DNA from 4 places in the Streptomyces sp. NPDC048297 genome. Region 2 is predicted to be linked to each of the others. Evidence: riboswitches for the same ligand, from Rfam matches in the RefSeq annotation. Region 2 holds a riboswitch; each other region holds the start of a gene.

Region 1 (7,457 bases), on a different contig from region 2:
CTTGGCGCCGGTGTCGAAGGTGGCTATGGCCGTCCAGCCCTTGCCGATGACCTTGCCGCCCTCCCCGCCGCGGCCGAAGCCCCCACCGGGACCCGAGCCGGGCTTCGTACCGTGCTGCGAACCGGGTTTCATGCCGTGCTGCGAACCAGGCTTCGTGCCGTGCTCCGGTGCGTGCTCCCCGGCCTTCGACCCGTCCTTCGACCCGTCCTTCTGCTGCTCGGTGACCTTCGCGCCCTTGGGCGGGGTGAAGGCGAAGGTGGAGGCGGCCGGGCGGGCGAAGGAGACCTGCGTGAAGCCCGCGTCGAGCACGGCGGCGCCGCCGCTCCTCGGGGTCAGCGTGAACTTCAGCGGCATCCCGGTCCTCGCGTCCACCGCGATGTTGATCGCGCCGACCGTGGTGCCGGACTGCTTGGGCTTGATCTGCAGCTTGTAGGCGTCGCGCCCGGCGACCTGGGCGGTGCCGTCGACCGTCACGGACGTGGTGTCGTCGACCGCCTTCAGGGCCTCGTCGGCGAAGTCCTTGGGCGTGGCCGGCGGCTCCTCGGCGCGGTCCTTCCCGCCGGATTCGCCGGCGGTGCCGTGGAAGACCTCGTTGCTCTTGCTGTCGTAGCCCCACACGTCCTTGCCGTTGTGGATCAGGCTGTACTCGGCGCCGCTCTCCAGCAGGGAGAGCTTCTGCCGGTCGGGGCCGTCGGCGGCCACGCGCAGGGTGTGCGTGCCGGTGACCAGCTCGGTGAGCTTGGCCTTCGGGTCCGCGGACGAGCCGCCCCGGCCGCCCTGGGCCGCACCGGACACGAGGCTGCTCTCCAGGCCGCCGAGGTCCGGCAGGCCGAGGTCGGTGCTGACCTTCACCGTGCCGGACAGTTCCTGGACGTCCGACGCGGCGATCTTCTGGATGAGCTGCTGTGCGGTGATCTTGGGCAGGTTGGGGTCACCGGAGTCGGCGAGCGCCGGGACCAGCCCGATCGTGGCCGCCGCCACCCCCATCACCGCGACCGGGACGACGTACCGGGCCGCCTTGCGGCGTCCGGAGCGCAGATCCTCGTCCGGCGCGGCGCCCGTCGCGTCGTCGGTTTCGTACGGTGCCATGTGTGCGTTACCTCCGTCGTCGGCGGCGGCTGTCCTCACGCTGGTCCACCTGAGCCGCCATTCTCACCCGAATCGGTGAGGAGTGGGATGTCCGTGGTTTCCATCAGACCAAATCCGCCGTGCGAAGGCGTCAGACCACGGAGCCAAGTCCGCGTACGCCTGGGGTATGACGCACGAGGGGCGGCGCCTCCCCGATCCGTAGGGGTCGTGGGGGAGGCGCCGCCCTCGTGGTGTGCGGCGGGGCGGCGGCCGGGGCTCGGGAGAGACGGCCGGCCGGGCGGTGAGCGGTGCGCAGGGGCTGTCCGCCCCGGGCCGCAGAGGCCCGCAGAGGCTGTCCGCGCGGCCTCGGAGGCTCTCCCCGCAGGGAGCAGCCCGCCCTGTGCCCGCCCTGAGCCGTAGGGGCTGTCCGCAGGGGCACTCCGCCCCGGGCCCCGTAGGGGCTCGCCAGGTCCTAGCCGGCGCGGTGCACCACGGCGTCGCAGAGCTGGGTCAGCGCCGACTTGGCGTAGCCCTCGGGCAGCGGGGAGAGCGCGGCGCGCGCCTCCTCGGCGTACCGGACGGTGTCCCGGCGGGCCTGCTCCAGCGCGGGGTGGCAGCGCAGGCTCTCCAGCGCACGCGCGTGCAGGGTGTCGTCGCTGAGGTCGGAGTCGAGCAGCTCACACAGGGCGACGTCCTCGGCGAGGCCCAGCCGGGCGGTCCGCTCGCGCAGCCGCAGCACGGGCAGGGTGGGGATGCCCTCACGCAGGTCGGTGCCCGGGGTCTTGCCGGACTCGTGGGAGTCGGAGGCGATGTCCAGGACGTCGTCCGCGAGCTGGAAGGCGACACCGAGGCGCTCGCCGTACTGGGTGAGCACGTCGATCACCGTCTCGTCGGCGCCGGACATCATCGCGCCGAACCGGCAGGACACCGCGACCAGGGAGCCCGTCTTGCCGCCCAGCACGTCCAGGTAGTGCTCGACCGGGTCGCGGCCGTCCTGGGGACCGGCGGTCTCCAGGATCTGCCCGGTGACCAGCCGCTCGAACGCGAGGGCCTGGACACGGACCGCCTCGGGGCCGAGGTCCGCGAGTATCTGGGAGGCGCGGGCGAAGAGGAAGTCGCCGGTGAGGACCGCGACGGAGTTGCCCCAGCGGGTGTTGGCGCTGTCCACACCACGTCGTACGGCCGCCTCGTCCATGACGTCGTCGTGGTACAGCGTGGCCAGGTGGGTCAGCTCCACGACCACGGCCGACGGCACGACGCGCGGCGCGTAGGGGTCGCCGAACTGGGCGGCGAGCATCACGAGCAGCGGCCGGAACCGCTTCCCGCCGGCCCGTACCAGGTGTTGCGCGGCCCCCGTGATGAACGGGACCTCGCTCTTGGTGGCCTCGAGCAAGCCTTCCTCGACAGCCGCCAATCCGGCCTGGACATCGGCTTCCAGAGCCTGGTCCCGCACGCTCAGCCCGAACGGCCCGACGACGGTCACGAGGGGTCTCCTGTCTGCTGGTGTCTGCTGGCGATTACACGGTTTGTCGATAGGTCGCTGCCATCACTCAAGTCAGCGTATCCGGTCCTCTTTCGATCACCGATAGCACCCACCGGTCCACCCCGGGCGGTATCGGGATCATGACCGTTATGTTTTTGATCACCCAATAAGAATGGACATTTATTGACTTAACGGGACGATGCACCCCGCCGTCGAACGCCACGCCGACCGTGCGCGCGTTCGACGCCCCTGAGTACGACTCCGGGGACCGCCAGGTGACAAGTCGGAGACGATCCGGAGGCGACCCGGAGACGATCCGGAGAGGACCGGGAGGCAACCAGGAGGCCGTCTCCCCCCTCTTCAACGAGGGGCGCCTCCCCAGAGGTTCCGGGCCCGGGTGGACCGACACCCCCTAATGGCCGCATTAAGAGCGAATCCAGCCAATCCCCCATGTCCGCTTTTGCGCATTTTGCCGTTTCGTGAATTGGGTCACTCGCACCCCTCGGCGACCCCGCCCGCCCGATCGCCCCTTTCGCCTTGCCCTGCCGGGCAGTTGAGGATTGGCGATCGCAAAGGATCAAGTGCCCCAAAAGCCGCAGAACAAGGTCAACTAGCACTTCAGGTGAATCCACCCCTTGTTCCGGACATGTGCTCTCGCATACGTTCCGGGCCGTCAGACGGACGCCGAATCCTGCCGCGTCTGACACCACCCACTCGACGAACTCATTCGTACGGCAGGAGCGGGGGACCCAGGTAAGTCGCCGGACCGGTCGGCACATGTCGCACCGGAACGGCTAGGGGTGAAGTCGCACCACCTCCAGCGCCCGACGGGCCTGGCGGCGCGGCCGGGCACCTCCCCGCCCGAACCCGACAGCTCACCCCGCAGGCGACGGAGAGGAATACGACATGCCCGCTGCCGCTCAGCCCCGCCGCACCCGCTCGCCCCGCCTCTTCCGCACGCTCGCCGTCGCCGGGACCGGCGCGGCCCTGCTCGCCCTTCCGATCGTCGGCGCCACCAGCGCCTCGGCCGCGGGCACGACCGGCTCCACGCCCTCCACCACGCTCGCCGGGTACCCCAACAACCTGGACGGCTGGATCCGCGAGTCGCTCGCGATCATGGGCGAGAAGAAGATCCCGGGCACGTACAACGGCATCTACCGCAACATCATCCGTGAGTCGTCGGGCAACCCGAAGGCCATCAACCTCTGGGACTCCAACGCCGCCAAGGGCATCCCGTCCAAGGGCCTGCTCCAGGTCATCGACCCGACCTTCAACACGTACCACGTGGCGGGCACGGCCTTCGACCCGTACGACCCGGTCGCGAACATCACGGCCGCCTGCAACTACGCGGCCGCGCGCTACGGGTCGATCGACAACGTCTTCGGCGCCTACTGATCCACCGGCCCCACCCACAGGCCTGACCCCCACGGGCCTGACCCGCGGGCCTGCCCCCCACAGGCCCCGCCCCCGCAGGCCTGACCCCCACAGGCCTGATCCGGCCGGCTGACCCATCCGGCGGGGGGCCCTGACGAGCCCCTGGTCAGCCGGCCGGAAACAGTCTTTCGAGGACGACGGCGACACCGTCGTCCTCGTTCGACGTCGTGACCTCGTCGGCGACGGCCTTGAGTTCCGGATGGGCGCCGGCCATGGCGACACCGTGGGCGGCCCAGTCGAACATGGGGATGTCGTTGGGCATGTCGCCGAAGGCGAGGGCCTGTTCGGCACGGACCCCGAGATGCCCGGCGGCCAGCGCGAGCCCCGTCGCCTTGGTGACACCGCACGGCTGGAGCTCCACGGTCCCCGGCCCCGACATCGTGACCGTCGCGAGCGAGCCCACCGCCGCGCGCGCGACCGACGCCAACTCGTCGTCGGACAGCTCGGGATGGCGCAGCAGCACCTTGCTGATGGGCTGGCACCACAGGTCGTCGCGCCGGCCGACCCGCACGGCGGGCAGGGTCGGGTGCGGCATCCGGTACCCGGGCTCGATCAGCGTGAGCCCGTCCACCCCGTCCTGGTCGACGGCCGCGTACACCTGGCCCACCTCGGCCTCGATCTTGCCGAGCGCGACCTCCGCCAGCTCCCGGTCCAGCCTGACCGACCACAGCAGCCGGCCGGCCCCGGCGTCGTAGACCTGCGCGCCCTGCCCGCACACCGCGAGCCCGGTGCCGCCGAGGGTGTCGAGCAGCGGCCGTACCCGAGGGGCCGGGCGCCCCGTCACCACCAGATGACGCGCACCAGCGCGCGCCGCCCGCGCGAGCGCGGCGCGCGAACGGTCGGAGACGGTGTCGTCGCCGCGCAGCAGCGTCCCGTCCAGGTCGGTGGCGATCAATGTGTATACGGGAGGTGCGGCCATGCCCAGAGAATACGGACCGCGCACCCCTCGACTCACCCCGCGCTTCCCGCACTTGTGCGCTGCCCTGCCCCGTGCGACACCGCCGGGGCGCCCCCGGAGGCACTGCCCAAGAAGCGCACCTCGGCCGTAACGTGTGGCGCGACCACATGGAACACAGCGCCATGCACGGCCAGGATGAGAGCGAGGCAGTACCCCATGCCCCCCTTCGACGTCCCCGAGGGCGACCCCTTCGGTCCGCACAATCTTCCCTATGGTGTGTTCTCGCCCGCCGGCGGCGCGGAGCGCAGGGTCGGCGTCCGGCTCGGTGACCACGTCCTCGACGCGGGCGCCGCAGCCGCCGCGCTCGGCTCCCCGTACGTCTCCCTGCTCGCCCGGCCCGGCCTGGACGCGCTGCTGGCGGCCGGGCGCACCGCCTGGTCGGACGTGCGGCGCGCGCTGACGGCGTGGGTGACGGTGCCCTCCCACCGCTCCGCGATCGAGCCGCTGTTCCACCCCTTGTCGTCGGTGACCCTGCACCTGCCCTTCGAGGTGGCCGACTACGTCGACTTCTACGCCTCCGAGAACCACGCCCGCAACGTCGGCCAGATCTTCCGCCCGGACGCCGAGGACTCCCTGACCCCCAACTGGAAGCACCTGCCGATCGGTTACCACGGCCGCTCCGGCACCGTCGTGGTCTCGGGCACGGACGTCGTACGGCCGTCCGGGCAGCGCAAGGGCCCCGGCGACCCGGCCCCCGTCTTCGGCCCCTCCGTCCGGCTCGACATCGAGGCGGAGGTCGGCTTCGTGGTCGGCGCGCCCTCCGCACCGGGCCGCCCGGTCGCACTCGGCGACTTCCGCGAGCACGTCTTCGGTCTCTGCCTGCTGAACGACTGGTCGGCGCGGGACATCCAGGCCTGGGAGTACGTCCCCCTCGGACCGTTCCTCGGCAAGTCCTTCGCGACCTCGGTGTCGGCGTGGATCACCCCGCTGGAGGCGCTGGACAGCGCGCGCGTGGCACCGCCCGAGCGCACGCACCCGCTGCTGCCCTACCTGGACGACGCGGCCCCCGGGATCGAGCCCGGCGGCTACGACCTGCGGATCTCCGTCGCCGTCAACGGCCAGGTGGTGTCCGAGCCGCCGTTCTCCACCATGTACTGGACCGCCGCCCAGCAGCTCGCCCACATGACCGTCAACGGGGCCTCGCTGCGCACCGGTGACCTGTACGGCTCGGGCACGGTCAGCGGCCCGGCGCACCACCAGCGCGGCTCCCTGCTGGAGCTGACCTGGAACGGCCGCGACCCGCTCGAACTCCCCGACGGCAAGCGCGCGTTCCTGGAGGACGGCGATGTCGTGACGATGACGGCGTGGGCGCCCGGCGAGGACGGGAGCCGGGTCGGCCTGGGCGAGGTCAGCGGGCGCGTCGTGTCGGGCTGAGCCAGCAACCACCGGGCGCGACGCGATCGGAGCCGGACACCTGACGCGTGGCCGTGTCCCCGTCATACTGGCGGGGACACGCACCACGCGACGCGCCCTCGGCGTGTCACCCCGCACCACCTGCCCCGCCCCCTCTCCGACCAGGAACCGGAGCCCCGGCATGGCCATCTGCCTGCTCCTGCTGACCGTCGTCGGCCTGACAGCCGCCGTACCGGTGCCGCGCGCGCTGACCCGGGCCGTGTGGCCCGAGCGGGAACCCGTGGTCGCCCTGTGGGTGTGGCAGTGCCTCGTCGTCACGGTCCTGCTGTGCTGTCTGACCGCGCTGGTGCTGGGCACGGCGGCCGTCTTCCACACCGTCCGCGACCGGGTGTTCGCGCCCGCGCCGCCCGCGGTCACCGCCGCGTACGACCTGTCCACCGCTCCGGTGTGGGCCACCGCCCTCACCGTGCTGCTGGCCTGCGGGGCCGCCTGGACGACCGCGATGCTCGCCCGGGAGCTGACCGAGATGCGCCGCCACCGCGGCCAGGCCCGCGCCCAGCTGCGCGAACGCGCCCCCGACCTGCCCGCGGGGCTGCCCGCGACGCGGGGGCCGATGCTGGTGCTGGAGGACGAGTACCCGGACGCCTGGTGGATGCCCGGCCACCCGCCCCAGCTGGTCGTGACCACGGGGGCGCTGCAGCGCCTGACCGACCACCAGCTGGACGCGGTCCTCACCCACGAGCGCGGCCACGCCCGCGCCCACCACGACTGGCTGCTCCACCTGTCCACCGCCCTCGCCACCGGTTTCCCGCGTGTCCCGCTCTTCGCCCACTTCTGCGACCAGACGCACCGACTGGTCGAGCTGGCCGCCGACGACACCGCCTCCCGGCGCTGCGGCCACCTCACCACCGCCCTCGCCCTGATCGAGCTGAACCAGCACCGGGGTGTCCTGTCCTGCGCCTCCAGCAACCGTCTCCTCGGCGAGCGCGTCGACCGCCTTCTGGAGCCGCCGCCGCGGCTGCTGCGCAGGCACCGGGCGCTGACGACGACGGTGGCGGCGCTGGTGCCGCTGCTGCCGCTGCTCATCACCTTCGCCCCGGGACTGACGGCACTGTCCTGAGGCGCCGGTTCCGGCCGGCCCCGAGCCGCTCGGACCGGCCG
Region 2 (7,457 bases):
GGACGCGGCAGCGGGAGCTGCGGACCGTGCGGGAGGAGCTGACGGCGTACGTGTACGCCGGGTGGCTGGGGCCCGCCGAGCCGTTCGTCCTCGGGTCCATGCGGGCGCGGCGGATGGCCCGCGACCATGCCCGCCGGCACTTCGGGGGCCGGCCGGCGGCGCGGGCGGTCGCCCAGTACGAGGCGTACGCCACCTCGCTCGCCTTCCTGCGGCACCGGGGGCGCCGGGGGAAGGCCGGGGCCGACTTCATCACGCGCGAGCGGGAACTGCTGGGCGCGCTGTGGGAGCGGCGCGAGGTGGCCCGCCCGTCGCTGGAGTACGCCTCCCGCGCGGTCGCGCCGCCCCGCCCGGTGTACGGCGCCCCGGCCCAGGCCCCGTACTGGTACGGGTACGCGGCGGCGCCCTACCCCGCGCACCACGCGCACCATGCCTACAACCCGTACAACCCGCACAACGCGTACAACCCGTATCGGTCGTAGCGCCACCGCCGAGCGGAGCGGCACCTCACGCCGAGGTGTGCGTCACGCCGAGGCGTCCGTCAGGCCGAGGCGTCGGTGAGCCGCTTCAGTTCGTCGTCCGTCAGGCGGAGGTCGGCGACGCCCAGCAGGGCCGGGAGCTGGTCGACGGTGCGGGCGGAGGCGATGGGGGCCGCGATGGTGGGCTGGGCGGCGAGCCAGGCGAGGGCGACCGTGGCGACGGGGGCCTCGTGGGCGGCGGCGATCTCGTCCAGGGCGAGAAGGACCTTCTGGCCGCGCTCGGTCCCGAGGTGCTTGGCGGCGGAGCCGGCACGGGCGCTGTCGACCGTGGTGCCGGGGCGGTACTTGCCGGTGAGGAAGCCGGAGGCGAGGGCGAAGTACGGGATGCCGGCGAGGCCCTCGCGGGCTACGAGGTCCTGCAGCGGGCCCTCGTAGGTGTCGCGGGAGACCAGGTTGTAGTGCGGCTGGACGGCGACGTAGCGGGCGAGGCCCTCGCGGGCGGAGAAGTCGAGGGAGGCCCGCAGACGCTCGGGGGTGATGTTGGAAGCGGCGATCTGCCGGACCTTGCCCGCCTTCACCAGTTCGTCGAGGGCCCCGATGATCTCCTCGACCGGCACCTCGGGCTGGTCGAAGTGGGTGTAGTAGAGATCGATGTAGTCGGTGTCCAGGCGGCGCAGGGACGCGTCGGCGGCGGCCTTGATGTTGGCCGCGGTAAGGCCCTGGTACTCCGGGTGCTGGCTGACCTTGGTCGCGACGACGACGTCCGAGCGGTTGCCGCGGGCCTTGAGCCACTTGCCGATGATCGTCTCGGACTCGCCGCCCTTGTGGCCCTCGATCCACGCCGAGTAGGAGTCGGCCGTGTCGACGAAGTTGCCACCGGCGGCCGTGTACGCGTCGAGGACGGCGAAGGACGCCTCCTCGTCGGCGGTCCAGCCGAAGACGTTGCCTCCGAGGGCCAGCGGGAAGACCTTGAGGTCGGAGGCGCCGAGCTTACGCAGAGAAGGGTGAGAAGCAGTCATGCTTCACTTCAACCGCCACCCCCGCCACACCCATTCCGGCCTTCCTGCGAACAGAGTGTGAAACCACCCGGACGGAGCAGGTGCGGGCCCGGGGGCGGCGTGCGGCATGCGCGCTGCGGGCGTACGAGCCCGGGAGGCAAACGCGCCCGGAGGGCGTGCGCGCCGGAGGCCCTGGCGTCGGGGGGATGTCGCCAGGGCCGCCGGGGACCGGTCGTGGAGGGGGTGGTTCAGGACCGGCCGGGACGGTCGCGGGGGCAGGGTGTTCAGGACCTGCCCGGGACCGGTCGCGTGCGGACGATCAGGTGCGGGCCGGTAGTGGGGCGGTGACCGCTCAGGGGGTGAGGCCCTTGTCGCGCAGCCACGTCATCGGGTCGATGCCGGTGGACTGGCCGCCGGGGTGGACCTCCAGGTGGAGGTGCGGGCCGGTGACGTTGCCGGTGGCGCCGACGCGGCCGATGACCTCTCCGGTGGTGACCTTCTGGCCGACGGAGACGCTGATCGAGGACTGGTGGCAGAACCACAGCTCGGTGCCGTCGTCGAGGGTGAGGACGGTGCGGTAGCCGTACGCGCCGGCCCAGCCCGCCTCGGTGACCGTGCCGCCGTGGATGGCCTGGATGAGCGTGCCGGTGGGCGCGGCGAAGTCGAGGCCGGTGTGGTAGCCGGAGGACCACATGGAGCCGGGCTGACCGAAGGTGCCGGTGATGGTGTACGAGACGACCGGCAGCTTGTACTGCTTCGCCAGCGCGGCCAGGCGCTCCGCCTCGGCCTTCTTCCTGGCCTCGGCAGCCGCCTTCTCCTTCTCGGCGGCGGCCTTGGCCGCGGCCTCCTTCTTCGCCTTGTCGGCGGCCTCGGCGGCGGCCTTCTCGGCCGCCGCGGCAGCGGCAGCCGTGGCCTTCTCCTCGGCCCGGCTGTCGGCCTTGCTCTGCTGCTGCTCGGCCTGCGCCATGATCCGGTTGCGCAGGGCCTCGCCCGCGTCGGCGCCCTTCGCGGCGTCGGCGGAGGTCACGCCGACGTTGGTGAGGGAGGCGGGGGCGGCCTTGGGCGCGTCGGAGGAGCCGTCGAACAGGTTCTCGACGGAGGCCATGGACGGCAGATGGTCGGGGATGTGGTCGGGCAGCGAGATGGACACCGGCGGCTTGCCGGTGTTCGCGCTGGCGATGCCACCCGCGCCGACGGCGGCTATGACACCGACACCGAGGACGGTGGAGCTGCGGGCGAGTCCGCCGCGCTGCTTGGCGACGCGGTGCCGTCCGCGCACCGGGCGGACGGACTCCTCGGTGGGGTTCCACTCCTCCCAGGGGCCCTCGTCGGGGCCGCGACCGCCGTAGCCGAAGGTCTCGGGTTCTCGCTGAGCGGGCACGAACGGGGCTTGTGGGGCAGGCCGGTTGGACGCCACGCGGGCGTACTCCTTTCCTTCCTTCGCCTACCGGGTTAGCTGACGGGTTCGGAGCAGGAAGGTCTCCTACGCGCGTATACCTGTCGTGAGTCGAGCAGTTCACGACGGCGTCCGCGTGATTCACCCCAAGGTGGTGGTTCCCCGGTTCCCTTGCGAGATTCGGCGCGTGCGCACGGAGCCGCCTCTTGTGACGGCTGGGACGACCGCGCTGCGTTATCGAACGTTAATAGACCGGGGTGCCAGATTCCAAGCCGTTCAGCCTGATCATTCCCACTCTCCGGGGTGGACGTAGCCGTCAGGACCGGGGGAAAACGGGCGAGTTGGCCCACGTTCAGGAGTCACTCGGTTTTTGATGGTGTCTCAGATGTTATGCGGAGGGCTGCCGCCCGGTCACCGTGCGTGAGAGTTCAGTTCAGGGCGGGTCGCCGTACGGCCAGCAGCGCCATGTCGTCCGCCATCCCGCCGCCCGAGTGCCGCCGTACCTCCGAGGCGAGCCGGCCGAGCAGGATGCCGGGGTCCGGGCAGCGGCGTCCGGCGAGCCGGCGCGCGGGGTCGTAGAACCGGCCGTGGGCGTCCCGGGCCTCGGACAGGCCGTCGGTGTAGAGCAGCAGGGTGGCGCCGTCCGGGAAGGGGGTCCGGTGGGCGCGGTCGGGCCACATGCCGAGGTCGCTCATGCCGAGGGGCAGGGCGGGCTCGTGCGCCGTGAGGGCGCGCAGGGTGCCGTCGGGGTGCAGCATGAACGGCGGCGGGTGGCCGCGGTTGAGGATGCGGGCGACGCCGTCGTCGTGCGGGAGTTCGGCGAGGACGGCGGTCGTGAAGCCTTCGAAGGCGTCGAGCCCCTCCCGCCGGGTGCCCTCGCGGGCCAGCGCCCTCTCCAGCCGTGCGGCCACCGCCTCCAGCGTGGCCTCCTGCTCGGCGGCCTCGCGGAACGCCCCGATCACGACGGCCACGGCGGCGACCGCCCCCATGCCCTTGCCGCGCACGTCCCCGACGATCAGCCGTACGCCGTGCGGGGTGTCCTGCACCGCGTACAGGTCGCCGCCGATGTACGCGCCCTCCTGGGCCGCCTCGTACCGAGCCGCGATGTCGAACCCGCCGATCCGCGCGGCGGGTTCGGGCAGGACGGCGCGCTGGGCGGCCTCGGCGATCTCCCGGGCGGAGGCGAGCCGTTCGTCGCCGCGGCGTACGACGCGGTTGATGACGAGGGCGAGGACGGCGACCGTGACGACGGTGACGGCCTCGGTGACGGCGCTGGCGTCCGGCAGGGCGTAGCGGGTGTGCACGAGGAGGGCGGCGAGCACGGTGGCGAGGCCGGTGAGAGCCGTGGTGCGCAGCGAGGCCAGGGGCGCGGCGACCAGCGGGGCGGCCGTGAAGAACGGGACGGCGGTGTAGGCGGGCGGGGTGAGCAGGTCGTACAGGATCCCGCCGGTGACCAGGAGCGTGGGCAGGGTGCGGGCGAGTGTCCGCGGTCTGGGGTGGCGGCCGCGGTCCCGGGGCGTGGGTGCGGGCGCGGATGCGGATGCGGGGGCGGATGCGGGGGCCGTGGAGTCCGTGGAGTCCGTGCCGAGGCCCGGGTCGGGTACGGGGTCGCCGGGGAGCCTGCCGCCGGCCCGGGCGCCGGCGTCCTCCTCCATCTCACCTGGGCGCACCGCTCGTCTCCCGTGTCTTCGACGTACGTACAGGGTGGTGGGGCCGGGGACGGCGGGCGACCGGTGTGGGCCGAGTGGATGACCCGGTGTGAGGTGCGCCACTACGGACGGTGCGGGGCGCACGAGGCGTACGGGGCGCACGGGCATACGAGGCGCACGGGCCGTACGAGGTCGGAAAACACTCAGGGCCGGTGTCCATTGCTGGACACCGGCCCTGAGTCTTCAGTAGCGGGGACAGGATTTGAACCTGCGACCTCTGGGTTATGAGCCCAGCGAGCTACCGAGCTGCTCCACCCCGCGTCGTTGTGTCTCAAGCATACGCCATGTTCGGAGTGCTCAGCACACGGGTTTTCCGTGAGCCTCCATGAACGCGCCGGCGTGGTCGGCGGCCCAGTGGCGAAACGTTCGCGGGGCAGTCCCGAGGATGTCGGCCACCGCGGTGGTGACGTACGCGGGCTGTCCGACCGCCGCGCTCCACGCGGCGAGCAGCATGTCGACGACCGAAGTGGGCGCCGTGCCCTCCGACAGGCGCCGGAACTCGTCCGGAGTCATCTCCTCGAATGCGATCCGGCGCCCCAGGACGTCACCGATGGCGTCCACCTGCGCGGACTGGGTCAGCGATTCGGGGCCCGTGAGGACGTAGTCGCCTCCGGCGTGTCCGTCCTGGTAGAGCGTCCGCGCCGCGACGGCGGAGATGTCGCGGTCGTCGGCCGGTGCCGTCTCGGCGGCGCCGTAAGGCCACCGGACGACCTCGCCGGCCCGGATCGCCGGCGCCCACCAGGCCAGCGCGTTCGACGCGAGCATCCCCGGCCGGATGATCGTCGACTCGAGTCCGGTGGCCGCGATGAGCCTCTCGATGTCGGCGTGCAGCATCGCCATGGGATTCGGCTGCTGGAAGAAGGGGTGCGGCGTCTGATGCGGGGAGGAGAGGAAGACGACCCGCCGCACGTGGGCCGCCAGCCGCTCGACGACTGCCGCGGCGGTCGGAGGCGGGGCGGTCCAGACGAGGAAGACCGCACCGGCGCCGTTCAAGGCCGGGTCGAGCGTCTCGGGCACGGTGAGGTCGCCGGTGAAGACCTCGACCTTCGCCGGCAGTGTCGCCGCCGCCTCGGAGCGATGGGTGAGGGCGCGGACCGGCACGCCCGCGTCGAGGAGCCGGTCGATGACGACGCGGCCGATCCGGCCGGTCGCCCCGGTGACGAGCACGGGAGGAAGGTCTGTCCGATTCATGCCGCCCATAAAAACGTTACTCGGTTAAAAAAGCAACTCGGTTACGAATGTTACGGTGGCCAGATGAGCGAGATGAGCGAGCCGACGGGGCTGCGGGCCCGCAAGAAGGAGCGGACGCGCGACGCCATCGGCGACGCGGCCGTCTCGCTGTTCCTGGAGCACGGCTTCGACCGCGTCTCGGTCAACGACATCGCCGCGGCGGCCGAGATCTCCAAGCCGACTCTCTTCCGGTACTTCCCCACCAAGGAAGACCTGGTGCTGCACCGGTTCGCGGACCACCAGGGCGAAGCGGCACGCGTCGTACGTGACGGCGGGCCCGGCATCGAGCCGGTGACGGCCCTGCACCGGCACTTCCGGGCCGGCCTCGACCGGTACGACCCCGTCACCGGCCTCAACGATCACCCCGAGGTGGTGGCGTTCCACCGGCTGGTGTTCACCACACCGAGCCTGGCGGGACGGCTCACGCAGTACCAGCTGGAGGACGAGGAGGCACTGGCGGACGCCCTCGGCGAAGGCATCCGGGCACGCCTGCGAGCCGCCCAGGTGCTCGCGGTCCAACGGGTACTCGCCCGGACCAACTGGCAGAAGATCGCCGACGGCCGAACCGCCCACGACGTCCACCCCGAAGCCGTGTCCGACGCCGACCAGGCGTTCAGCCAACTTCGGTGACAGGCGGAGTTCCCGGTCGAGAAGGGCTCCCCGGCGCTCCCGGCCGAGGAATCCGGGTGGCCCTCAGGGCAGCAGGTGGGCGTTCGGCCGCTTCGCCGCGGCCTCGTGTTCCGGGAGCAGGAGGACGTCCACGCCCCGGCCCGTCAGGACCCCGGCGCCGTCGGCCGCCGTCACGAAGGTGTCCGGCTCCCGCCAGGCCGTGACCACCCGGCGCACGCCCGCGCGCAGGATCAGCTCGGCGCACGGGGCGGGCCGGGAGGCGCGCCGGGAGCAGGGCTCCAGGCTGCTGTAGACGGTGGCGCCGGGCAGGCGCGGGTCGGCGGGGTCGAGCTTCGCGAGAGCCGCCTCCTCCGCGTGCACGACGGGGTCGCCGCCCTCGCGCGAGTGGCCGCGCGCCAGCTCGGTGCCGTCGGCCGCGACGACCACCGCGCCGACGCTGAAGGCCGTGGCCGACGGCGGGCACAGGGCCGCCAGCTCGCAGGCGGTGCGCAGCCAGTGGTGATCGGCGGCGCCGGGCAGCGGGCCGGTGCCGGGGGCGGTGGGCTCGTAGCGCATCAGGACGACGTCCTCGATCCGGCGGGTCTCGACGAGGCGCAGCCGCCCGGCCTGGTACGACCCCGGGCCGAACAGGCGCGGGGCCGCCGGGTCGCCGACGAACAGCGGGGCCAGGACCAGCTGGAGTTCGTCGGCGAGGCCCTGCTGGAGGAGCTGGGTGTGGACGGTGCCGCCGCCCTCCACCATCAGGCGCCGCACGCCGCGCACGTCGTACAGGTGCTCCAGGAGGGCACGCCAGTCGAGGTCGGGGCCGAGGGAGACCACGTCGGCGGTCGGGCCGAGGGTGCGGGCGGCCCGTTCGGCGCCCTTGTCCGTCGTGAGGACGAGCTTGTCGCCGCCGGTGTGCCAGAACCTGGCGTCCGGGTCGAGGTCGCCGGAGGCGGTGACGGTGACCTTCAGCGGGTACTCCGGCCTGCCCTGCGCCCGGCGGGCCGCGCGGCGCTCGGGCGCGTTGACGAGGAGG
Region 3 (7,457 bases), on a different contig from region 2:
ACTGGAGCGCGCCGGCGCCACGCTCGACGCGCACGCCGACCACCCCGGCGTCCGGATCAGCCTGGAGGTCCCCGCCTCCCGCCTCGCCAAGGGCCTCGGCCTGCTCGCCGACGCCCTGCGCGCGCCCGCCTTCGCCGAGAGCGAGGTCGAGCGGCTGGTCCGCAACCGCCTGGACGAGATCCCGCACGAGATGGCCAACCCCTCCCGCCGGGCCGCCAAGGAACTCTCCAGGGAGCTGTTCCCGGCGACCTCGCGCATGTCCCGGCCGCGCCAGGGCACCGAGGACACGGTCGAGAAGATCGACGCGGCGGCCGTACGCGCCTTCTACGACCGCCATGTGCGCCCCGCGACGGCCACCGCGGTCGTCGTCGGCGACCTCACCGGCACCGACCTGGACGAGCTGCTCGCCGACACCCTGGGCGCCTGGACCGGCACCCCCGGCACGCCGCGGCCCGTGCCGCCCGTGTCCGCCGACGACACCGGCCGGGTCGTCATCGTGGACCGGCCCGGCGCCGTCCAGACCCAGCTGCTCATCGGCCGGATCGGCCCCGACCGGCACGACCGCGTGTGGCCGGCGCAGGTGCTCGGCACCTACTGCCTCGGCGGCACCCTCACCTCCCGCCTGGACCGGGTCCTGCGCGAGGAGAAGGGCTACACCTACGGCGTACGCGCCTTCGGGCAGGTCCTGCGCTCCGCGGCGCCTTCCGCCGGAGGGGCCGCCGGTGCCTCGATGCTCGCCATCAGCGGCTCGGTGGACACCCCGAACACCGGTCCCGCGCTCCAGGACCTGTGGACGGTGCTGCGCACGCTCGCGGCGGAGGGCCTGACCGACGCCGAGCGGGACGTCGCCGTGCAGAACCTCGTCGGGGTGGCGCCGCTGAAGTACGAGACCGCGGCGGCCGTCGCGGGCACGCTGGCCGACCAGGTCGAGCAGGAGCTGCCGGACGACTTCCAGGCGCAGCTTTACCGGCAGTTGGCCGCCACCGGCACCGTGGAGGCCACCGCGGCGGTCGTGAACGCCTTCCCGGTGGACCGCCTGGTGACCGTCCTCGTCGGTGACGCGGCTCAGATCAAGGAGCCGGTCGAGGCGCTCGGCATCGGTGAAGTCACCGTCGTGGCCGCTGAGTAGAGGCCGCGCACGACGATGCGCGTGGGCCCTGGCGACCGACGGGTCGTCAGGGCCCTTGCCGTTCCCGGCCGTGCCGCGGCAACACCCCTGAGATGTCCGGTTTCGGACGGAGGTTGCCGGTCTGCCCTGTGGGATGCGCTACAAAAGCCCGGATCCGTTTGGGGATCGGCAGTCGCCCCCTTTAGCGTCTTCCGGGCTGTTCGTCATGCAGTGCGCCGCGCCCGCGGCACCGGACAGTCATCGCCGAGTCCCCGTACGGCGCGAGCCAGGGGAGCCGGGGACCCAACCGCAGTCCCTGGGGTGAATCGGACGCCCGCGCCACGGCGAGGGAGTCCGTAGGAGACCTTCCTGCTCCGAACCCGTCAGCTAACCCGGTAGGCGAGAGGGAAGGAAAGGACCAGCCAGCTCATGGCGTTCATGTGCGCCTCCGGGAAGCACCGCAAGCCCGGCCGGGTCATGCGCACCACCGCTTCGGCGGTCGGTATCGCTGCCCTCACCACCACCGGTGTCGTCGGCACCCTCATGGCCTCGCCCGCACTCGCCGCGGAGAACTCCGTCGAGCGGACCGGTCTCACCCCCGTCATCACCGTCAGCGCCAGGCTCGCCGAGGAGATCGACGCGCAGGCCGCCGCGCAGAAGGCCGCCGCCGAGCGGAAGGCCGCCGAGGAGGCCGCCGCCAAGGCCGCCGCCGAGCGCGCGAAGCAGGCACGGGAGGCCAAGGCCCGCGCCGCCCGCGAGGCGGAGCGCAAGCGCCTGAACGCGTTCGTCCCCCCGATCGCGCACTCGTACGTCTCCACCGGCTACATGGCGAGCAGCTCCCTGTGGTCCTCCGGCTCCCACACCGGCATCGACTTCCACGCGGCGAGCGGGACGACGGTCCACGCGGTCGGCTCCGGCACGGTCGTCTCCACCGGCTGGGGCGGGGCGTACGGCAACCAGATCGTGATCCGGATGGCCGACGGCATGTACACCCAGTACGGCCACCTGTCGTCCATCGGCGTCGGCGTGGGCCAGCGGGTCGTGCCGGGCCAGCGGATCGGCCTGTCCGGCGCGACCGGCAACGTCACCGGACCGCACCTGCACTTCGAGGCCCGGACGACCCCCGAGTACGGCTCGGACGTCGACCCGGTCGCCTACCTCCGCAAGCACGGCGTGTCCGTCTGACGGTCCCGCGCGGCGGCCGTCCGAAACGCAGCGCACCGTGAAAGCCCCGGCTCATCCGAGTCGGGGCTTTCGTCGTTTTCCACGCCTCTTACCCGGTCGACTGGCCAAAAAATATCCACGGATTCCTGCCCGCCGTCGGAAATTCCCGCCGATTGGAATACAGTCACTGAGCGGACGTCCATCGTCGACGTTTCACGGGGATGAAGACGGAGGTCGGTCATGCGTATTCCGGCACAGTCGGTGTGCACGGCGATCCGGGACGACATCGTCGTGGGTGTCCACGAGCGCGGCAGCCGTCTCACCGAGGAAGTCCTCGCCCGCCGCTACGGCGTCTCGCGCGTCCCCGTGCGCGAGGCCCTGCGCACCCTGGAGGCCGAGGGCTTCGTGGTGACCCGGCGGCACGCCGGCGCGTGCGTGGCCGAGCCGACCGAGCAGGAGGCCGCCGACCTGCTGGAGATGCGCCTGCTGCTGGAGCCGCTCGGCGCCGCACGGGCCGCGCAGCGGCGCACCGATGCCCATCTGAAGGTGCTGCGCGGCCTGGTCAGACTGGGGCAGGAGCGGGCCGAGCGGGGGCGCAGCGAGGATCTGCGCTCGCTCGGCGGCTGGTTCCACGAGACGCTCGCCCAGGCCTGTGGCAGCCAGTCGCTGACCTCGACGCTCACCCAGCTGCGGCACAAGATCGCCTGGATGTACACGGTGGACGTGCCGTCGAGCCCGGTGGAGTCCTGGGCGGAGCACGGCGCGATCGTGGACGCGGTGGCGCGCGGCGACGGCGAGCGCGCGCGGGCGGTCACGGCCCTGCACACCGAGCGCGCGGCCCTTGCGCACCGGTTGCGCTTCTCCGGCGGCACGGACCGCCAGTCGCGCGTGAGGACTTCGCAACATGCCGTAAACACATCGCGCCCACGGCATTAACACGGGCACCGTATACAAAGAGGGGTAATTCCACGGGGTGCATTCCGGGTACCCGAATTCCCGTGCGCCCGCGATTTCCCTCCGGGTTTTCCGCGCGCCCGCTCGTGCACCCGTTCGTGAACGCGGCCGTGGACGCATCCGTGGGCCTGCCCATGAACGCGCCGGTGAATCCGCTCGTGAATCCTCCGTGACGCGCAAAAGCCGCGCCACCCGCAAAGGGTGACGCGGCTTCCGTCTTCCGGGGGCCGTCTTCCGGGGCCGGGGGCCCGGGGCCGGGGGCCCGGTGCCGGGTGCTCAGACGGTCTCGGGCAGTTCCTCAAGGCCCTCGGCGACGAGCTTGGCCAGGCGGTCGAGGGCGACGTCCGCGCCCTCGGCCTCGGAGGCGAGGACGATCTCCTCGCCACCCTGGGCGCCCAGGCTCAGGACGGCCAGCATGGAGGCCGCGTTGACGGGGTTGCCGTCAGCCCTGGCGATCGTCACCGGGACGCCGGCGGCCGTCGCGGCTCGGACGAAGATGGAGGCGGGGCGGGCGTGGAGACCCTCGGCCCAGCCGACGTTGACGCGGCGCTCAGCCATGTGATGCTGCCCTTCAGTTTCCCAGGGTTGTCTAGACCAGTTTCCCATATCGTGGAGCGTGCCCGGCCCGGACGTGCCCGAGCGGACCTGCGTCCGGCCCGGACGTGCCCGAGCGGACCTCCGTCCGGGGTCCGGACGTGTCGCCGGACCGCGGCCCCGATCCGGCTTCCGTTCCCCACAGACTGCCTCGCGCCATTGTCATTGGCGAGCCGTACTCTGGGGCCCATGCAGACCCCGGCGGACCGGCAGGACCGGCACGAGTACCCCGCCCACTGGGAGGCGGACGTGGTGCTGCGCGACGGGGGCACCGCGCGCATCCGGCCCATCACCGTCGACGACGCCGACCGCCTGGTCAGCTTCTACGAGCAGGTCTCGGACGAGTCGAAGTACTACCGCTTCTTCGCGCCGTACCCGCGACTGTCCGCCAAGGACGTCCACCGCTTCACGCACCACGACTTCGTGGACAGGGTGGGGCTCGCGGCCACCATCGGCGGCGAGTTCATCGCCACCGTGCGCTACGACCGGGTCGGCGCCGGCGGAATGCCCGCGTCCGCACCCGCCGACGAGGCCGAGGTCGCCTTCCTCGTGCAGGACGCCCACCAGGGGCGCGGCGTCGCCTCGACCCTCCTGGAGCACATCGCCGCCGTCGCCCGCGAGCGCGGCATCCGCCGGTTCACGGCCGAGGTGCTGCCCGCCAACACCAAGATGATCAAGGTGTTCACGGACGCCGGATACACCCAGAAGCGCAGCTTCGAGGACGGCGTCGTCCGCCTGGAGTTCGACCTCGAACCCACCGACCGCTCCCTCGCCGTGCAGCGCGCGCGGGAGCAGCGCGCCGAGTCCCACTCGGTACGGCGGCTGCTGGCCCCCGGCTCCGTCGCCGTCGTCGGCGTGGGCCGCTCGCCCGGCGGTGTCGGCCGCAGCGTCCTCGGCAACATCAGGGACGCCGGCTACACCGGGCCGCTGCACGCCGTGAACAAGGCGTTCCCCGCCGACCTCAAGGACGTCGACGGCGTGCCGGCGTACCGCTCGGTGCGGGACATCGAGGGACCCGTGGACCTCGCCGTGGTGGCCGTGCCGGCCGAGCACGTGCCGGCCGTGGTCACCGAGTGCGGGGAGCACGGCGTACAGGGCCTCGTCGTCCTGTCCGCCGGGTACGCCGAGAGCGGGCCCGAGGGGCGCGAGCGGCAGCGGGCGCTGGTCCGGCACGCGCGCGCGTACGGCATGCGGCTCATCGGCCCCAACGCCTTCGGCGTCATCAACACCGCCCCGGACGTCCGGCTCAACGCCTCGCTCGCCCCGGAGATGCCCCGTCCCGGCCGCATCGGGCTCTTCGCCCAGTCCGGCGCCATCGGCATCGCCCTGCTGTCCCGGCTGCACCGCCGCGGGGGAGGGGTCACCGGGGTCACCGGCGTCTCCACCTTCGTCTCCTCCGGGAACCGCGCCGACGTCTCCGGCAACGACGTCATCCAGTACTGGTACGACGACCCCGAGACCGACGTCGTCCTCATGTACCTGGAGTCCATCGGCAACCCCCGCAAGTTCACCCGCCTCGCCCGGCGGACCGCCGCCGCCAAGCCGCTCGTCGTGGTGCAGGGAGCGGGGGCGGCGCCGCAGGGGCACGCCGTACGGGCGACGCGGCTGCCGCACGCGACCGTGTCCGCGCTGCTGCGCCAGGCCGGGGTGATCCGGGTCGACACGATCACGGAACTGGTCGACGCGGGGCTGCTGCTCGCCCGGCAGCCGCTGCCCGCCGGGCCGCGCGTGGCCATCCTCGGCAACTCCGAGTCGCTCGGGATCCTGACGTACGACCGCTGCCTCGCGGAGGGACTGCGGCCGGCGCCCCCGCTGGACCTGACGACCGGGGCGACGGCGGACGACTTCCACCGGGCGCTGGCGAGGGCGCTGGCGGACGGGACGAGTGACGCGGTGGTCGTCACCGCGATCCCGGCGATCGGCGAGGGGTCGCCGGGGGACATGGAGCTGGCGGAAGCGCTCAGCTCCGCGGCGGCTCTGGTGCCGGGCAAGCCGGTGCTGGTGGTGCACGTGGAGCTGGGCGGGCTCGCCGAGGCGCTGTCGGCCGCGACGAGCACGGCACCATCGGCCGTTTCCGTTTCCGGTTCCGGCACCCCCGGTGCACTCGGCACACCCGGCGCACCCGTTGCACCCGGCGCCGGGGACCGTGCCCAGGGCTCCGTGCAGCCGGCCCCGTTCGAACGAGGGGCCCCACCGGCAACCGATGCTGCCACCCTCCCGGCCACCCGGGCCCCCGAAACCCGCGCCCCCGAAACCCAGGCCCCCGAAACCCAGGCCCCCGAAACCCAGGCCCCCGAAACCCAGGCCCCCGAAACCCAGGCCCCCGAAACCTGGTCCCCCGCAACGCACACCCCCCGCCTCATCCCCGCCTACCCCGCCGCCGAGCGGGCCGTGCGGGCCCTCGCCGAGGCGGTGAAGTACGGGCAGTGGCGGCGGGAGGCGGCTGACCCGGGGAAGGTTCCGGAGTACGAGGACATCGACGAGAAGGGCACCGCCGAGCTGATCGAGGGGTTCCTCGAACGGGGCGAGGGACTCACCATCGGGGAGGCGGAGACCTGCGAGCTGCTCGGGAAGTACGGCATCCAGGTGCGCCGGGCGCTTCCCGCGCCCACCCCGGACGCCGCCGTCGAGGCCGCCCGCACCCTCGGCTACCCGGTCGCCCTCAAGGCCACGGCCCCCCACCTGCGGCACCGCGCCGACCTGGGCGGCGTCCGGCTGGACCTCGCGGACGAGGAGCAACTGCGCCGGTCCTACGCCGAGTTGACCGAGCTGATCGGGGCGCCGCAGGAGCTGCGGCCGGTCGTGCAGGCCATGGCGCCCCGGGGCGTCGACACCGTCGTACGGGCGGTGATCGACCCGGCGGCCGGGGCCGTGCTGTCCTTCGGCCTGGCCGGGGCCGCCTCGCAGCTGCTCGGGGACATGGCCCACCGGCTGATCCCGGTCACCGACCGGGAGGCGACCTCGCTGGTCAGAGCGATCAGGACGGCGCCGCTGCTGTTCGGCTGGCGCGGCTCCACGCCCGTGGACACGCCCGCGCTGGAGGAGCTGATGCTGCGCGTCTCCCGGCTCGTGGACGACCACCCCGAGGTCGTCGCGGTCACCCTGGAGCCGGCCGTCGTCGCCCAGCACGGCGTGAGCGTCCTCGGCGCCACCGTACGACTCGCCCCGCCCCCGGCCCGCGACGACCTCGGCCCACGCACGATGCCGGCCTACTGATCGGGAGAGGGGGGCCGTGTGGAGATCGCCGGGCGCCGACATCCGAGGAGACGGCGCGCGTCGCCCGGACACCGGGCGGGACACCGCCCTCGGTGGTGGCGTTCGAAGCGGATGCCGGTGGTCCGGAGCCCGTGTCCTGTCTGATCGCCGCCGAGTGGCCGGCGATCGTGCCGGGGCTCGTCCCACGGCAGCCGCGCCCGGATACAGCGGCCCGTCCGAGTGTCCGTGACTGGCCCGGACCGCCCTTGTCCACGGATTAGGATGGACGCCATGGCCAAGACAGGTACGACGACCCAGGGGCTGCGCGCGGCGATCGAGCGCAGCGGCTATTACCCGGCCCTCGTGGCCGAGGCGGTGGAGGCCGCTGTGGGCGGCGAGCCCATCCGGTCGTACCTGGTCCATCAGGAGACGACGTTCGACC
Region 4 (7,457 bases), on a different contig from region 2:
GCCCACGAGCGGGGCGATCGTGGCGACCTTGCGGTCCTGGTCGATGGTGGTGACCCGGCCGGTGAGGACCTCCGCCTTCGGCAGGACGCGTCGCAGCGGGACGACGACGTGCCGGGGGGAGATGTTGCCGGCGGCGGCTTCGGGGAGGAAGGGCTGGTAGGTCATGTACGACCGGGGGTCGACGACCGTGACGGTCGCCTCGCCGTAGCGCATCTTCTTGAGAATGCGCCGAGCTGCGTACAGGCCTACGTACCCACCGCCTACTACGAGGATCCTGGGACGCTCCGTGGTGCTCATGCCATCGAGTATCCACCCGCCCCCAGGGGGTCGCTCGTGCGCCCCTTCACAAGCTTGGGGAGGGCCTGTGTTATCCTCCGCGACCCACGTGACACAGGTCATGCCGCCGAACGGGAACCCCTGACCGTTCTGACCCGGTGTCAAGGCCGCGTGAGCTGCCCTTCTGAGTCGCGGCGGCACTCGCGAGCACCCCGCGAGGGGCCCCGAACACCCTCTCCCCAGACCCCGTTTCGCCCGCTATCTGAACACGTTCAAAGGCCCCAGGGGCCTCTGGAGGGGTCATTCGAAGCCTTTTCGCGCCCTCGGCGGCGGAATTCCTTGTGAAGAACTTCACGAAGTTTTCCGGCCGACCGTCACCGAGGGGCCCCTGGAGGCCCCTCAGTCCCGCTCAGACGTTATCCGGCCTGCTCAGCCGTAGACTACTCGCTGGTAATAAAAGAGAGCTACGCCACCGACCACGCGATCCCGTCGAGGATGTCGTGCTCGCTGACGACGACCTCCTCGGCGCCGGTCCGCTCCATGATCGCGAGCAGTACGAGGGCGCCGGCGCCGATGACGTCGACGCGGCCCGGGTGCATGGACGGGATCGCCGCGCGCTCGGCGTGCGTGGAGCGCAGCAGCCACTCGGTGATCTCACGGACACGCTCGCGCGTGACGCGGGAGTGGTGGATGCGCGAGGAGTCGTATTCGGGCAGCTCCTGGGCGATCGCGGACACGGTGGTGACCGAGCCGGCGAGGCCCACCAGGGTGCGTGCCTCGCGCAGCGGGACCGTCTCCTCGGCGAGGTCGAGAGCGGCCTCGATGTCGGCCCGCATGGCGGCGACCTGCTCCTCGGTGGGCGGGTCACTGACCTTGCCGTCGCGCACCAAATGCCGTTCGGTCATCCGGACGCAGCCGACGTCCACGGACCGCGCGGCGCGCACATGGTCGCCGCCCACGACGAACTCGGTGGAGCCGCCGCCGATGTCCACGACGAGGAAGGGCCGGGCGAGGTCCTCGCGGCCGGTGAGTTCCTTGGTGGCGCCGGTGAAGGAGTACTCGGCCTCCTGCTCACCGCTGATCACCTCGGGCTCGACCCCGAGGATGCCGACGACACCGCGCACGAACTCGTCCCGGTTCTCGGCGTCCCGGGAGGCGGAGGTGGCGACGAACCGCACCTTCGCGGCGCCCAGTTCACGGATGACGTCCGCGTAGTCACGGCACGCCGCGAAGGTCCGCTCCAGCGCCTCGGGGGCCAGCCGGCCGGTGCGGTCCACGTCCTGACCGAGCCGCACGATCGTCATACGCCGGTCCAGCTCCAGCAGTTCGCCGGTGGCCGGGTTCACGTCGGCGACGAGCAGGCGGATGGAGTTCGTGCCGCAGTCGACGCCGGCGACCCGGGTGAACCCCTCGGCGACCGGCGGCCGCCCGGCGAAGGCGCCGGTGCGCGCCTCGGTGGGGTCGGTGACCGTGCCGTCCTCGCCGGGGTGCTCGTCCGCGGGGTCGGGCGCCACGAGCGGCTGGACGCACGGGCCCTTGAGCCACCACTCCGGCAGCATGGCGATCGCCTCGTCGCCGAGCGGGTTCACGCCCGGTCCGGCGGCCAGCGAGTGGCCCACCAGCACGTGCAGGCACTTCACCCGGTCCGGCATGCCGCCCGCGCTCGGGAAGCCCTCCAGGACCTCGATCTCGTCCCGGCGCCGGATGTAGTCCTCGTGCGCGGCCCGGTACGCGGCGGCCAGCTCGGGGTCGCTCTGCAGCCGCTCCGTCATCTCCTTCATGACGCCGTTCGCCTCCAGCGTGCCGATCGCCGAGGCGGCGCGCGGGCACGTCAGGTAGTACGTCGTCGGGAAGGGCGTGCCGTCCGGCAGCCGCGGAGCCGTCTCCACGACGTCCGGCTGCCCGCACGGGCACCGGTGCGCGATCGCCCGCAGCCCGCGCGGCGGACGGCCGAGCTGCTGCTTGAAGGCCTCGACGTCCGCGTCGGTCGGCTCGGTACGCGGAGTGGGCGGCGGAGGCGTTTCCATGACTGTCTTCAGCTGTCTTTCTGTCGGTTCACTGGTCGGAGGCGTCGGACTTGTCGACGCCGTCCCAGACGTTCGCGTACCACGGCCGGTGCGCGGCCCGGAGGTCGGCGTGGGCCTGCTTGGCCGCGCCCGGGTCGATCATCACGTACCCGGTCTCGCCGGGCATCACGTAGTGCAGCCGGCGCCGGATCTGCTGCTCGGCGTAGGAGTCGTCCTGCCAGCGCGCCTTGAGGTCGCGCAGCTGCTCGACCCGCTCGCGCGCCTGCTCCTGCTGACGCCGCAGGTCGGCGATCTCCGCGCGCTGGGAGACGTACTGCCGCATCGGATAGGCGAGCGCGACGATCAGGGAACACAGCACCAGCGCGAGCAGCGCGGCGCGGCCGGTGAGCCGCGAGCGGCGGGCCTGGCGCTTGGTCTGGGAGCGGTAGACGCGGGCGGCCGTCTGCTCCCCGAGCAGTCTGAGCCTGGTCGCGGTGGAGAAGCGGTCCCCGTTCTTCACGGCCATCTGGCTCTCCGCCTCCCCTTTCACGCGCGTACGTCCCCGCACACGGTACGGGACCGGGTACGGGGACGTACGTACGACTGGCTAAGACTTGAGCCGGGTTGCCGTTCAGCCCTTCGGCTGCTCAGCCCCTCGGCTGCTCAGCCCTTGAAGCGCGGGAAGGCGCTGCGGCCGGCGTACACCGCGGCGTCGTCGAGGATCTCCTCGATGCGCAGCAGCTGGTTGTACTTGGCGACGCGCTCGGAGCGGGCCGGGGCGCCGGTCTTGATCTGGCCGCAGTTGGTGGCGACGGCGAGGTCGGCGATGGTGACGTCCTCGGTCTCGCCGGAGCGGTGGGACATCATGCACTTGAAGCCGTTGCGCTGGGCCAGCTCGACGGCGTCCAGGGTCTCGGTGAGCGAGCCGATCTGGTTCACCTTCACCAGGAGGGCGTTGGCGGTGCCCTCCTCGATGCCGCGGGCCAGGCGCTCCGGGTTGGTGACGAACAGGTCGTCGCCGACGATCTGGACCTTGTCGCCGAGGCGGTCGGTGAGGACCTTCCAGCCGGCCCAGTCGTCCTCGAACAGCGGGTCCTCGATGGAGACGAGCGGGTAGGCCGCCACCAGCTCCTCGTAGTACTCGGTCATCTCGGCGGCCGAGCGGGACTTGCCCTCGAACTCGTACTTGCCGTCCTTGTAGAACTCGGACGCGGCGACGTCGAGCGCGAGCGCGATCTGCTCACCGGGGATGTAACCGGCCTGCTTGACGGCCTCCAGGATGAGGTCGAGGGCCTCGCGGTTGGAGCCGAGGTTCGGGGCGAAGCCGCCCTCGTCGCCGAGGCCGGTGGACAGGCCCTTGCCCTTCAGGACCTTCTTGAGGGTGTGGTAGACCTCGGTACCCCAGCGCAGCGCCTCGGAGAAGGACTCCGCGCCGATCGGGGCGATCATGAACTCCTGGATGTCCACGTTGGAGTCCGCGTGCGAGCCGCCGTTGAGGATGTTCATCATCGGCACGGGCAGCAGGTGCGCGTTGGGGCCGCCCAGGTAGCGGAACAGCGGCAGGTCGCTGGCCTCGGAGGCGGCGTGGGCGACGGCGAGGGAGACGCCGAGGATGGCGTTGGCGCCGAGGGAGCCCTTGTTGTCGGTGGCGTCCAGGTCGAACATGGCCTGGTCGATCAGGCGCTGCTCGGTGGCGTCGTAGCCGACCAGCTCCGGGCCGATCTGCTCGATGACGGCGAGGACGGCCTTCTCGACACCCTTGCCCTGGTAGCGGTTCGGGTCACCGTCACGGAGCTCGATGGCCTCGAAGGCACCGGTGGAGGCACCGGACGGAACGGCGGCACGACCCGTGCTGCCGTCGTCGAGGCCGACCTCGACCTCGACCGTGGGGTTGCCTCGGGAGTCCAGGATTTCCCGGGCTACGACGACGTCGATGGACGGCACGAGCATCTCCTTCTTGGAATGTGACGCTGGAAGAGCGGGGCTGTTGTGCCTTGCGGCTGTGCCTTGCGACTAGAGCCTAACCGTCCCAGGGGCGTCGGCCACCGACCGACCGTCCCGTGGACGGGGACTGCAGTGAGACGGTACCCATTGTTCATCAGCGGAACAAAGGGAGTTCACGAAATACGGAGGTTCATGAAAAAACCCCGCCCCGGTGCGTACGGGGGAACACGCACCGGGGCAGGGAGTCCGTGGGGACGGGGGAGGCCTGAGCCTGGGGTCACTTCAGGTGCAGCTGCTGACCCGGGTAGATGAGGTCGGCGTCCGCGACGATGTCCTTGTTCAGGTCGAACAGCTTCTTCCAGCCGCCCTTGACACCGTGCTTGCCGGCGATGGTGCTGAGGGTGTCGCCCTTGACCACCTTGTACTCGCCGTCACCCTTCTTGACCTTCTTGCCGGTCGGGGTGGTGACGGTCTTGCTCGCGGCCGGGCGGTCCGCCGAACGGGAGGCGGCCTGCTGGTCGGTGGAGCGGGTGGTGGTGCTCGGCGCGGCGGGCTTGGCGGGGGCCGGCTTCGCGGGGGCGGGCTTCGCGGCGGCGGGAGCGGCGCCGTAGGGGGTGCTGGACAGGCCCGTGCCGCAGACCGGCCAGGCGCCCTTGCCCTGGGCGGCGAGGACCTTCTCGGCGACGGTGATCTGCTGCTGCTCGAAGGCCAGGTCGGCGCGGGAGGCGTAGGCCGTGCCGCCGTACGCGGCCCAGGTGGAGGCGGAGAACTGCAGACCGCCGTAGTAGCCGTTGCCGGTGTTGATGGACCAGTTGCCACCGGACTCGCACTGGGCGACCTTGTCCCACTCCGAGGCGGTGGCGGCGGAGGCGTTGCCGGCCGCCATCAGCGGGGCGACGACGACGGCGCCGGCCACGCCGGCGAGCGTGACGGCGCGAAGAGCCTTGGCCGGACGACGGTGCTTGCCCTTGCTGGAAAACAGCATGGATCGATCCCCTCACCGACGCCTGCGAGGTGAGCTGTCGGGTTCGGGCCGGTTGAGTTGCCCGGCCGTCCCTCCCGTCTTCCGGGAGGCACGGCTTCACCCCGAGCCGGTCGCGGCATCAACTGCCGGATCCGGCGCCTACCTTGGGTCCCCCGCTCCTGCCTACGGCGCGTGACGCGTCGACTGTTCCCGGGCGACCGCTGGCAGGATTCGGCGTTGCGGATGCCGGGGCTCGTGGTGACGAGCGGCCTCGACCGTAGGCAGGCGTTCGGCGGAATTCCAAAGACGATCAGGGCTTCTGAGACTCATCCCACACTTTCACCAAAACGGACATTAGCGGGTGAAGTGGGGCGCCAACTCCCCCTGTCCGCCGCCCACTCAGGAACCGACGTGCAGGGTCTGACCGGGGGCGATGTCGTCCGGGTCGGCGCCGACGGCCTTCTTGTTCTGAGCGTAGAGCGCGTGCCATCCGCCGTCGACGTCAAGGGAGTCGGCGATGGAGCTGAGCGTGTCGCCCTCGCGGACGGTGTAGTCGTCCGCGTCACGGGAGGCGTGACGGCCCGAGGCGTGGCCGCTTTGACCGTTTGTCACGCTTTCGTCCGCAGTGCCGCCACGGTGACGTCCGCCACCGTCGAGGGCGCCGGTGTCGACCAGACTCCAAGAGCTGCCGGTCTGCCACGAATTGCCCGGGTCGCCGAGCGTGGGGTCGGAGGCGGCCGAACCCTCACCCTCCTGCGACGCCCCGGTTCCGGGCGAGGCCGACATGTCGGACTCGGCGGCACCCGCACCCTCACGGGCGTCACCGAAACCGGAACCCTGGCCCACACCCGGGGACGGCGTGGCGGACGCACCCACGGAGGGGTCCGACGAGTCCGAGAGGTCCGACGAGTCGGACGAAGAGGATGAACCCGACTTGTCGGACGAGTTCGACGAGTCGGTCGAGTCGGGTGAGCCGGACTTCTTGCCGGACCCGGAGTCGTCGCTCTGGGAGTCGGAGGAGTGGCCGGAGTTGCCCTTGCCCGAGCCCTGGGAGTCGGAGCCCCCGACGCCCGTGTCGACGTCAGCGGAAGCGGAGTCGGCGGTCATCCCGGAGAGCAGGGCGCAGGTGGCCCAGGGGGTGGTGCCCTGGTCGGCGAGGATCCTCTCGGCGACCGCGATCTGCTGCGACCGGCTCGCCCGGTCGGCATTGTCGGCGTACTGGGTGCCGCCGTACTTGACCCAGTCCTCGTGCGAGATCTGCAGGCCGCCGTAGTACCCGTTGCCGTTGTCGGCGCTCCAGGAGCCGCCGCTCTCGCACTCGGCCACCTTGTCCCACGTGGTGCCGTCGGCCGCGTGGGCGCTCACGGCACCGAGGAGCGGGATGGCGATGGCGGAGCCGGTCACTCCGGCCGCGACGATGAGCGCCGGAGCCTGACGGGGGCGACGGTGACGACCGTTCCCGGGAAGCATACGGAGGCCTTTCGAGCGACAGCAGAACCGGCGCGGCAGGCGTTGCCCGTCCGCCACGCTGAAGGGTGAAGGTATCGGCAGATGATCGCTCATCACAAGTTCATGCCGCGCGGATCACGTGAAGATCACATAGTTGAACGCCTCTCACGTTTTCTCCGCGCACCGGCCTCAGGGAACCGGCGTGAACTCCACGGGGAGCGTGCGCAGACCGCGCATGATGAGCCCGCCACGCCAGCGCAGATCGGCCGGATCCGCCCCGAGCCGCAGGTCGGGCAGCCGGGTCAGCAGGGTGGCCAGCGCGGTCTGGCCCTCCAGCCGGGCGAGCGGGGCGCCGAGGCAGTAGTGGATGCCGTGGCCGTACCCGAGGTGCTGGTTGTCGCGGCGCGCGAGGTCCAGCACGTCCGGGTCCTCGAACCGCTCCGGGTCGCGGTCCGCGGCGGCGAGCACGACCAGCACCGGGTCGCCGGCCGCGATGTCCTGCCCGCCGATGCTGAGCGGCCGGGTCGCGAACCGCCAGGTGGCCAGCTCCACGGGGCCGTCGTAGCGCAGGAGTTCCTCCACACCGGTCTCCAGGAGGCCCCTCTCCCCGGCGGCCAGCGAGCGCTGGAGGCGGTGGCGCTGCTCGGGGTGGGTGAGCAGGGCGTAGGTGCCGTTGCCGATGAGGTTGACGGTCGTCTCGAAGCCGGCGAACAGAAGGATGAAGGCCATGGCGGCGGCCTCGTTCTCGGTGAGGTGCTCGCCGTGGTCGGAGGCCCGGATGAGGCCCGAGATGAGGTCCTCGCCCGGGGTCGGCTCGG

The links. A riboswitch is a leader RNA that binds a small molecule or an ion and turns the genes downstream of it on or off. The one in region 2 is predicted to bind cyclic di-AMP.
Region 1: another riboswitch for cyclic di-AMP. It lies ahead of ACGFYV_RS07410 (transglycosylase SLT domain-containing protein); the one in region 2 lies ahead of ACGFYV_RS37070 (M23 family metallopeptidase).
Region 3: another riboswitch for cyclic di-AMP. It lies ahead of ACGFYV_RS04735 (M23 family metallopeptidase); the one in region 2 lies ahead of ACGFYV_RS37070 (M23 family metallopeptidase).
Region 4: another riboswitch for cyclic di-AMP. It lies ahead of ACGFYV_RS09150 (transglycosylase family protein); the one in region 2 lies ahead of ACGFYV_RS37070 (M23 family metallopeptidase).

The regions. Positions count from the first base shown of each region.
Region 1 covers NZ_JBICZA010000005.1:137,024-144,480, reverse strand. The annotation lists gene ACGFYV_RS07420 (outer membrane lipoprotein carrier protein LolA) at 1-1,089, opposite strand, end outside; gene ACGFYV_RS07415 (polyprenyl synthetase family protein) at 1,541-2,551, opposite strand; cyclic di-AMP (ydaO/yuaA leader) riboswitch at 3,257-3,453, shown strand; gene ACGFYV_RS07410 (transglycosylase SLT domain-containing protein) at 3,458-3,946, shown strand; gene ACGFYV_RS07405 (HAD family hydrolase) at 4,092-4,904, opposite strand; gene fahA (fumarylacetoacetase) at 5,100-6,317, shown strand; gene ACGFYV_RS07395 (M56 family metallopeptidase) at 6,478-7,416, shown strand.
Region 2 covers NZ_JBICZA010000068.1:5,892-13,348, reverse strand. The annotation lists gene ACGFYV_RS37080 (PrsW family intramembrane metalloprotease) at 1-479, shown strand, start outside; gene ACGFYV_RS37075 (aldo/keto reductase) at 539-1,495, opposite strand; gene ACGFYV_RS37070 (M23 family metallopeptidase) at 1,827-2,891, opposite strand; cyclic di-AMP (ydaO/yuaA leader) riboswitch at 2,899-3,066, opposite strand; gene ACGFYV_RS37065 (PP2C family protein-serine/threonine phosphatase) at 3,299-4,525, opposite strand; tRNA gene ACGFYV_RS37060 (tRNA-Met) at 4,767-4,840, opposite strand; gene ACGFYV_RS37055 (NAD(P)H-binding protein) at 4,877-5,770, opposite strand; gene ACGFYV_RS37050 (TetR/AcrR family transcriptional regulator) at 5,843-6,439, shown strand; gene ACGFYV_RS37045 (dihydrofolate reductase family protein) at 6,503-7,457, opposite strand, start outside.
Region 3 covers NZ_JBICZA010000003.1:205,562-213,018, reverse strand. The annotation lists gene ACGFYV_RS04740 (M16 family metallopeptidase) at 1-1,129, shown strand, start outside; cyclic di-AMP (ydaO/yuaA leader) riboswitch at 1,361-1,525, shown strand; gene ACGFYV_RS04735 (M23 family metallopeptidase) at 1,538-2,293, shown strand; gene ACGFYV_RS04730 (GntR family transcriptional regulator) at 2,513-3,208, shown strand; gene ACGFYV_RS04725 (HPr family phosphocarrier protein) at 3,503-3,784, opposite strand; gene ACGFYV_RS04720 (GNAT family N-acetyltransferase) at 4,010-7,036, shown strand; gene ACGFYV_RS04715 (DUF5998 family protein) at 7,298-7,457, shown strand, end outside.
Region 4 covers NZ_JBICZA010000006.1:185,262-192,718, reverse strand. The annotation lists gene ACGFYV_RS09175 (NAD(P)/FAD-dependent oxidoreductase) at 1-297, opposite strand, end outside; gene ACGFYV_RS09170 (exopolyphosphatase) at 741-1,643, opposite strand; partial or broken gene ACGFYV_RS09165 (DUF501 domain-containing protein) at 1,902-2,303, opposite strand; gene ACGFYV_RS09160 (septum formation initiator family protein) at 2,332-2,808, opposite strand; gene eno (phosphopyruvate hydratase) at 2,946-4,232, opposite strand; gene ACGFYV_RS09150 (transglycosylase family protein) at 4,504-5,211, opposite strand; cyclic di-AMP (ydaO/yuaA leader) riboswitch at 5,216-5,391, opposite strand; gene ACGFYV_RS09145 (transglycosylase family protein) at 5,590-6,660, opposite strand; gene ACGFYV_RS09140 (cytochrome P450) at 6,829-7,457, opposite strand, start outside.